DNA from 3 places in the Streptomyces sp. NPDC048600 genome. Region 3 is predicted to be linked to each of the others. Evidence: predicted binding sites of a transcription regulator. Region 3 holds the regulator's gene; each other region holds the start of a gene.
What was found. Region 3 encodes HrcA, which represses chaperone genes, less so after heat shock. Its sites were predicted from a motif close to TTNGCACTCNGNNNNNCNGAGTGCNAA; they were not measured.
Positions count from the first base shown of each region.

Region 1: the regulator HrcA is predicted to act here: its motif matches at 714-740, upstream of groES (co-chaperone GroES).
Region 2: the regulator HrcA is predicted to act here: its motif matches at 1,410-1,436, upstream of groL (chaperonin GroEL).

Region 1 covers NZ_JBVJGZ010000010.1:197,039-199,301, reverse strand. Annotated here, with positions in the region: gene ACZ6SQ_RS16635 (polysaccharide deacetylase family protein) at 1-679, shown strand, start outside; gene groES (co-chaperone GroES) at 887-1,195, shown strand; gene groL (chaperonin GroEL) at 1,322-2,263, shown strand, end outside.
Region 2 covers NZ_JBVJGZ010000021.1:86,065-88,327, forward strand. Annotated here, with positions in the region: gene groL (chaperonin GroEL) at 1-1,247, opposite strand, end outside; gene ACZ6SQ_RS26150 (cold-shock protein) at 1,573-1,776, opposite strand; gene ACZ6SQ_RS26155 (MoaD/ThiS family protein) at 2,225-2,263, opposite strand, start outside.
Region 3 covers NZ_JBVJGZ010000006.1:320,891-323,153, reverse strand. Annotated here, with positions in the region: gene dnaJ (molecular chaperone DnaJ) at 1-694, opposite strand, end outside; gene hrcA (heat-inducible transcriptional repressor HrcA) at 695-1,711, opposite strand; gene ACZ6SQ_RS11300 (MBL fold metallo-hydrolase) at 1,890-2,263, shown strand, end outside.

The sequences.
Region 1 (2,263 bases), on a different contig from region 3:
CGCCGTTGACTCCCGCGCGCCGCAGCCGCCGTACCGCCGCTGGGGTCTCGCCGCGCCCCTGCCCGCCCCGCCGGACCCCGCACACCGGCCCCGGCCGGCCGCCCCCGGCGCGCGGCCGCCCGTCGTCGACCGGGTGCCGACCCGCGACCCGGTCGTCTTCCTGACCTACGACGACGGGGCCGAGCGCGACCCCCGGTTCGTCGACCTGGTCCGCGAACTGCGGCTCCCGGTCAGCCTGTTCCTCACCGGCCATGTCGTGGGGCCGGGCTACGCGCACTTCGCGCGGCTGCGCGCGGTCGGCGCGGACGTGCAGAACCACACCCTCGACCACACCTACCTGCGCGGACTGCCGTACGCCGGACAGCGCGCGGCGATCTGCGGGCAGCAGGACAAGCTCCGGTCCCGCTTCGGCCTGCGCCCGCGCCTGTTCCGCCCGCCGCACGGCGCCTACGACACCGCCACGCTGCGGGCCGCCGCCGACTGCGGCATCGCGGCGGTCGTCCGCTGGAGCGCGACCGTCGCCGGCACCCGGGCCCCCGCCGGGCTCGCCCCCGGCGCGATCGTCTCGCTGCCCTCCCACGACCCCACCGACCCGCCTCTGCGCGACCGTACGGCCGCCGTGCTGCGGGAGATCCAGCGGCTCGGGCTGACGGTGGGGAGGCTGGAGGACTACCTGTGAGCGACTGGAGAGAACGCGCCGCGCCGGACGTCAATTGGCACTCCGCTTGACCGAGTGCTAACCCCGGTCATAGTCTCGGCTCTGGCACTCCCCACTGGAGAGTGCCAAACACGCGACGGGCAGGTCCGGCACCCGCGACGACGGATCCACCTGGTCGCCACCTCAGACAGTTAACCCCGTGAGATCTCCGAAGGGGGAGGTCGGATCGTGACGACCACCAGCTCCAAGGTTGCCATCAAGCCGCTCGAGGACCGCATCGTGGTCCAGCCGCTCGACGCCGAGCAGACCACGGCCTCCGGCCTGGTCATCCCGGACACCGCGAAGGAGAAGCCCCAGGAGGGCGTCGTCCTCGCCGTGGGCCCGGGCCGCTTCGAGGACGGCAACCGTCTGCCGCTCGACGTCCAGGTCGGCGACGTGGTCCTCTACAGCAAGTACGGCGGCACCGAGGTGAAGTACAACAACGAGGAGTACCTCGTTCTCTCGGCTCGCGACGTTCTCGCGATCATCGAGAAGTAAGCACCTCGCTTCCCGCGAAGCACCTTTGCTTTCCACTGCGCCCCTGGCCCCCGCGACCGATGAGTAGCCGGGCGCCCGGGGCGCAGTTTCTTTACCCCAGACTTTTCCGAGAGGGCTACCGCTGCCATGGCGAAGATCCTGAAGTTCGACGAGGACGCCCGTCGCGCCCTTGAGCGTGGCGTCAACAAGCTTGCGGACACGGTCAAGGTGACGATCGGTCCCAAGGGCCGCAACGTCGTGATCGACAAGAAGTTCGGCGCCCCCACCATCACCAACGACGGTGTGACCATCGCCCGCGAGGTCGAGGTCGAGGACCCGTACGAGAACCTCGGCGCGCAGCTGGTGAAGGAGGTGGCGACCAAGACCAACGACATCGCGGGTGACGGTACGACCACCGCCACCGTGCTGGCCCAGGCGCTCGTCCGCGAGGGCCTGAAGAACGTCGCCGCCGGCGCCTCCCCGGCCGCCCTGAAGAAGGGCATCGACGCGGCCGTCGCCGCCGTCTCCGAGGACCTGCTCGCGACCGCCCGGCCGATCGAGGAGAAGTCCGACATCGCCGCCGTCGCCGCGCTGTCCGCCCAGGACCAGCAGGTCGGCGAGCTCATCGCCGAGGCGATGGACAAGGTCGGCAAGGACGGTGTCATCACCGTCGAGGAGTCCAACACCTTCGGTCTGGAGCTGGACTTCACCGAGGGCATGGCCTTCGACAAGGGCTACCTGTCGCCGTACTTCGTGACGGACCAGGAGCGCATGGAGGCGGTCCTGGAGGAGCCCTACATCCTCATCAACCAGGGCAAGATCTCCTCGATCCAGGACCTGCTGCCGCTGCTGGAGAAGGTCATCCAGTCCGGTGGCTCCCGCCCGCTGCTGATCATCGCCGAGGACGTCGAGGGCGAGGCCCTGTCCACCCTCGTGGTGAACAAGATCCGCGGCACCTTCAACGCGGTCGCGGTCAAGGCCCCCGGCTTCGGCGACCGCCGCAAGGCGATGCTCCAGGACATGGCGGTCCTCACCGGCGCCACGGTCATCTCCGAGGAGGTCGGCCTCAAGCTCGACCAGGCCGGTCTG
Region 2 (2,263 bases), on a different contig from region 3:
GCCACGCCGCCACCGGCGACGATGCCCTCCTCGACGGCCGCCTTGGCGTTGCGCACCGCGTCCTCGATGCGGTGCTTGCGCTCCTTGAGCTCCACCTCGGTGGCGGCACCGGCCTTGATGACCGCGACGCCGCCCGCGAGCTTGGCCAGGCGCTCCTGGAGCTTCTCGCGGTCGTAGTCGGAGTCGCTGTTCTCGATCTCGGCGCGGATCTGGTTCACGCGGCCGCCCACCTGCTCCGAGGAGCCGGCGCCGTCGACGACGGTGGTCTCGTCCTTGGTGATGACGACCTTGCGGGCGCGGCCCAGGAGGTCCAGGGACGCGTTCTCCAGCTTGAGGCCGACCTCCTCGGAGATGACCTCGCCGCCCGTGAGGATGGCGATGTCGCCGAGCATGGCCTTGCGGCGGTCACCGAAGCCCGGGGCCTTGACGGCGACGGACTTGAAGGTGCCGCGGATCTTGTTGACGACCAGGGTCGACAGGGCCTCGCCCTCGACGTCCTCGGCGATGATCAGCAGCGGCTTGCCCGACTGCATGACCTTCTCCAGCAGCGGGAGCAGGTCCTTGACCGAGGAGATCTTGGAGTTGGCGATGAGGATGTACGGGTCCTCGAGCACCGCCTCCATGCGCTCCATGTCGGTCGCGAAGTAGGCGGAGATGTAGCCCTTGTCGAAGCGCATGCCCTCGGTGAGCTCGAGCTCCAGACCGAAGGTCTGCGACTCCTCGACCGTGATGACGCCTTCCTTGCCGACCTTGTCCATCGCCTCGGCGATGAGCTCGCCGATCTGCGTGTCGGCGGCGGAGATGGAGGCGGTGGAGGCGATCTGCTCCTTGGTCTCGACCTCCTTGGCCTGGTCGAGCAGGGCGCCGGAGACGGCCTCGACGGCCTTCTCGATACCGCGCTTGAGGGCCATCGGGTTGGCACCCGCGGCCACGTTGCGCAGACCCTCGCGGACGAGCGCCTGGGCGAGGACGGTGGCGGTGGTCGTACCGTCGCCGGCGACGTCGTCCGTCTTCTTGGCGACTTCCTTGACCAGCTCGGCGCCGATCTTCTCGTACGGGTCCTCGAGCTCGATCTCCTTGGCGATGGAGACACCATCGTTGGTGATCGTGGGGGCGCCCCACTTCTTCTCGAGGACGACGTTGCGACCCTTGGGGCCGAGCGTCACCTTGACGGCGTCCGCGAGCTGGTTCATGCCGCGCTCGAGGCCGCGCCGCGCCTCCTCGTCGAACGCGATGATCTTGGCCATGTGAAGTGGTCCCTCCAGGACTGGGGGTGATTCCTTCGGACCGCGCCCGCGCCCGCGACGGACGGCTCGCAAGCCTCGTGGTTCCTTGCCCCACCCGGCCTGCGGGCCTCACCGACCCGGTCCTCGTTGTCACTCTCACCTTCAGAGTGCTAACGCCAATGATTAGCACTCGCCCCTGCCGAGTGCAAGCGGCTCCAGGGGATCGGAAGCGGCTCTCAGCCCCGCGCGAACACAAACGGGCGCACACGAGCGGGCGCGCGAGCGGGCGCACACGAGCGAAGGGCCCGCACCTCACGGGTGCGGGCCCTTCACAAAGAAAGAACGTTCAGGCGGTGACGCGAACCATGTCGGCCTGCGGGCCCTTCTGACCCTGCGAGATCTCGAACTCGACCCGCTGGCCCTCTTCCAGGGTGCGGTAGCCGTCCATCTGAATCGCGCTGTAGTGGACGAAGACGTCCGCACCACCGTCGACCGCGATGAAGCCGTACCCCTTCTCCGCGTTGAACCACTTGACGGTGCCCTGAGCCATGCCTAACTCCCCTATTACTGGCCCTTGCACAGATCCACACTTCGCGGACCCGGGTCAGACCTCACCCCCCATACCCGGGGGCGTGCGCCGGAACGCGTCGACCGCGGCTGAATGTATCTGTCCAACTGCCGTCTGCAACAGGTCAATCGGACGAGAATTCAGGACGCGACCGGTCGGGAGTTTACCGAGAATTCACCCGAATTCCGGGCAAGTCGGGTCATACAAAGGGGATGAACGTCGCAAAACCGCCGCACAGTTTGGCCACTTCTCGTCGGTTCTCCGACGGAACGCCTGGCGGAACTCATATGCGTCCGGCATACGAAAGGGGCGGCTTCCCCAACTCTACCGTGCTCAACCATGCAGAATTGCCCCCTCCGCTTCTCTCGCGGAGGGGGCAATTCGATGAACTCTCAGTTACCACCGTTACCGACGGTAATTGCGGGCGGGATCAGCCGCCGGCGACCGCGGGAATGATGGAGACGCCGGC
Region 3 (2,263 bases):
CGGCGAGCTGGATCCGGGTGCCGTTGTCGACACCGGCCGGGATCTTCACCGTCAGGGTCCGGCGGGAGCGGACCCGGCCGTCACCGGCGCACTCCGGACACGGAGTCGGCACGACGGTTCCGAAGCCCTGGCACTGCGGGCAGGGCCGCGAGGTCATGACCTGGCCCAGGAAGGACCGGGTGACCTGGGAGACCTCACCACGGCCGCGGCACATGTCGCAGGTCTGCGCGGAGGTGCCCGGCGCCGCGCCCTCGCCGCTGCACGTGGTGCAGACGATGGCCGTGTCGACCTGGATGTCCTTGGTCGTGCCGAAGGCCGCCTCGTCGAGCTCGACCTCGATCCGGATCATCGCGTCCTGGCCGCGCCGCGTACGCGAACGCGGGCCGCGCTGGGACGCCGTGCCGAAGAACGCGTCCATGATGTCCGAGAAGTTGCCGAAGCCGCCCGCGCCGAAGCCCGCGCCCGCGCCGCCGGCCTGCGAGAGCGGGTCGCCGCCGAGGTCGTAGACCTGCTTCTTCTGCGGGTCCGACAGCACCTCGTAAGCGGCGTTGATCTCCTTGAACCGCTCCTGGGTCTTCGGGTCCGGGTTCACGTCCGGGTGCAGCTCGCGCGCGAGCCGCCGGAAGGCCTTCTTGATCTCATCCTGCGACGCGTCGCGACGCACGCCGAGAACGGCGTAGTAGTCCGTGGCCACTTACGACTCCGCCAGGATCTGTCCGACGTAACGTGCCACTGCGCGTACCGCTCCCATCGTTCCCGGGTAATCCATGCGGGTCGGTCCGACCACGCCGAGTTTGGCGACTGCCTCGCCGCCCGAACCGTAGCCCACCGACACCACCGACGTGGAGTTGAGTCCCTCGTAGGCGTTCTCGTGACCGATGCGCACGGTCATGCCCGAATCCCCCGCCTCGCCCAGGAGCTTGAGGAGCACGACCTGCTCCTCGAGGGCCTCCAGGACGGGACGGATGGTGAGGGGGAAGTCATGTCCGAAGCGCGTCAGATTGGCGGTGCCGCCGATCATCAGCCGCTCCTCGGTCTGTTCGACGAGCGTCTCCAGGAGGGTGGAGAGGACCGTCTGGACCGTGCCGCGGTCCTCCGGTTCGAAGGCCTCCGGCAGATCCTGCACCAGCGGGGGCACATCCGTGAAGCGCCGGCCCGCCACCCGGCTGTTCAGCCGCGCCCGCAGATCCGCGAGCGAGGCCTCGCCGAACGGCGCCGGGCAGTCGACCATCCGCTGCTCGACCCGGCCGGTGTCGGTGATCAGCACCAGCATCACCCGGGCCGGGGCCATCGACAGCAGCTCGACGTGCCGGACCGTGGACCGGGTCAGCGAGGGGTACTGCACGACGGCCACCTGCCGGGTGAGCTGCGCGAGCAGCCGCACCGTGCGGGCCACGACGTCGTCGAGGTCGACGGCGCCGTCGAGGAAGTTCTGGATCGCCCGCTTCTCGGGCGCGGTGAGAGGCTTGACCTCGGCGAGCTTGTCGACGAACAGCCGGTAGCCCTTGTCGGTCGGGATCCGCCCGGCGCTGGTGTGCGGCTGCGCGATGAAGCCCTCGTCCTCCAGGGCCGCCATGTCGTTGCGCACGGTCGCCGGGGAGACGCCGAGGTTGTGGCGCTCCGTGAGGGCCTTGGAGCCGACCGGTTCCTCGGTTCCGACGTAGTCCTGGACGATGGCGCGCAGCACCTGGAGCCTTCGTTCACTGAGCATCGCGCACACCTCCAGCAGTCGTCACCCTGGCGCTCTGTCCCTCTGTTTCCCCCGCCTGGCACTCGGAACATAGGAGTGCCAGCCTCACCGGCCCAGTGTACGGCTGTCGGGTGGCCCCCCGGCAAGACCGGTCCCGTACGACCGTGCCCCGCGCGGGGGTCACCGTTAGCGTCGCGGTATGACGGTGACTTGGGAAGACCTGGGATGGGAGCCGCTGGCCACAGGGGTCGGCCGGTGCCGGCTCCCGGTGTGGGACTGCACGGCGGGGCTGGTCCTCGGAGACGGCGCGGCGCTGCTGATCGACGCGGGTTCGAGCCTGTCTGAAGGGAATCTGCTGCGGACGCGGGCCGAATGGCTGGCCGGCCACGATGTGACCCATCTCGCGCTCACCCACCCCCACTTCGACCATGTCTTCGGCGCGGCGGCGTTTCCCGGCGCGGAGGTGTTCGGCGCGGTGGGCGTGGACGGGGCCCTGACCGGGGCCCGCGCGGGCGACGAACTGCGCGCGGACGCGGTGCGCCACGGTCTGGACGCCGAGGCGGCGCGCGAGGC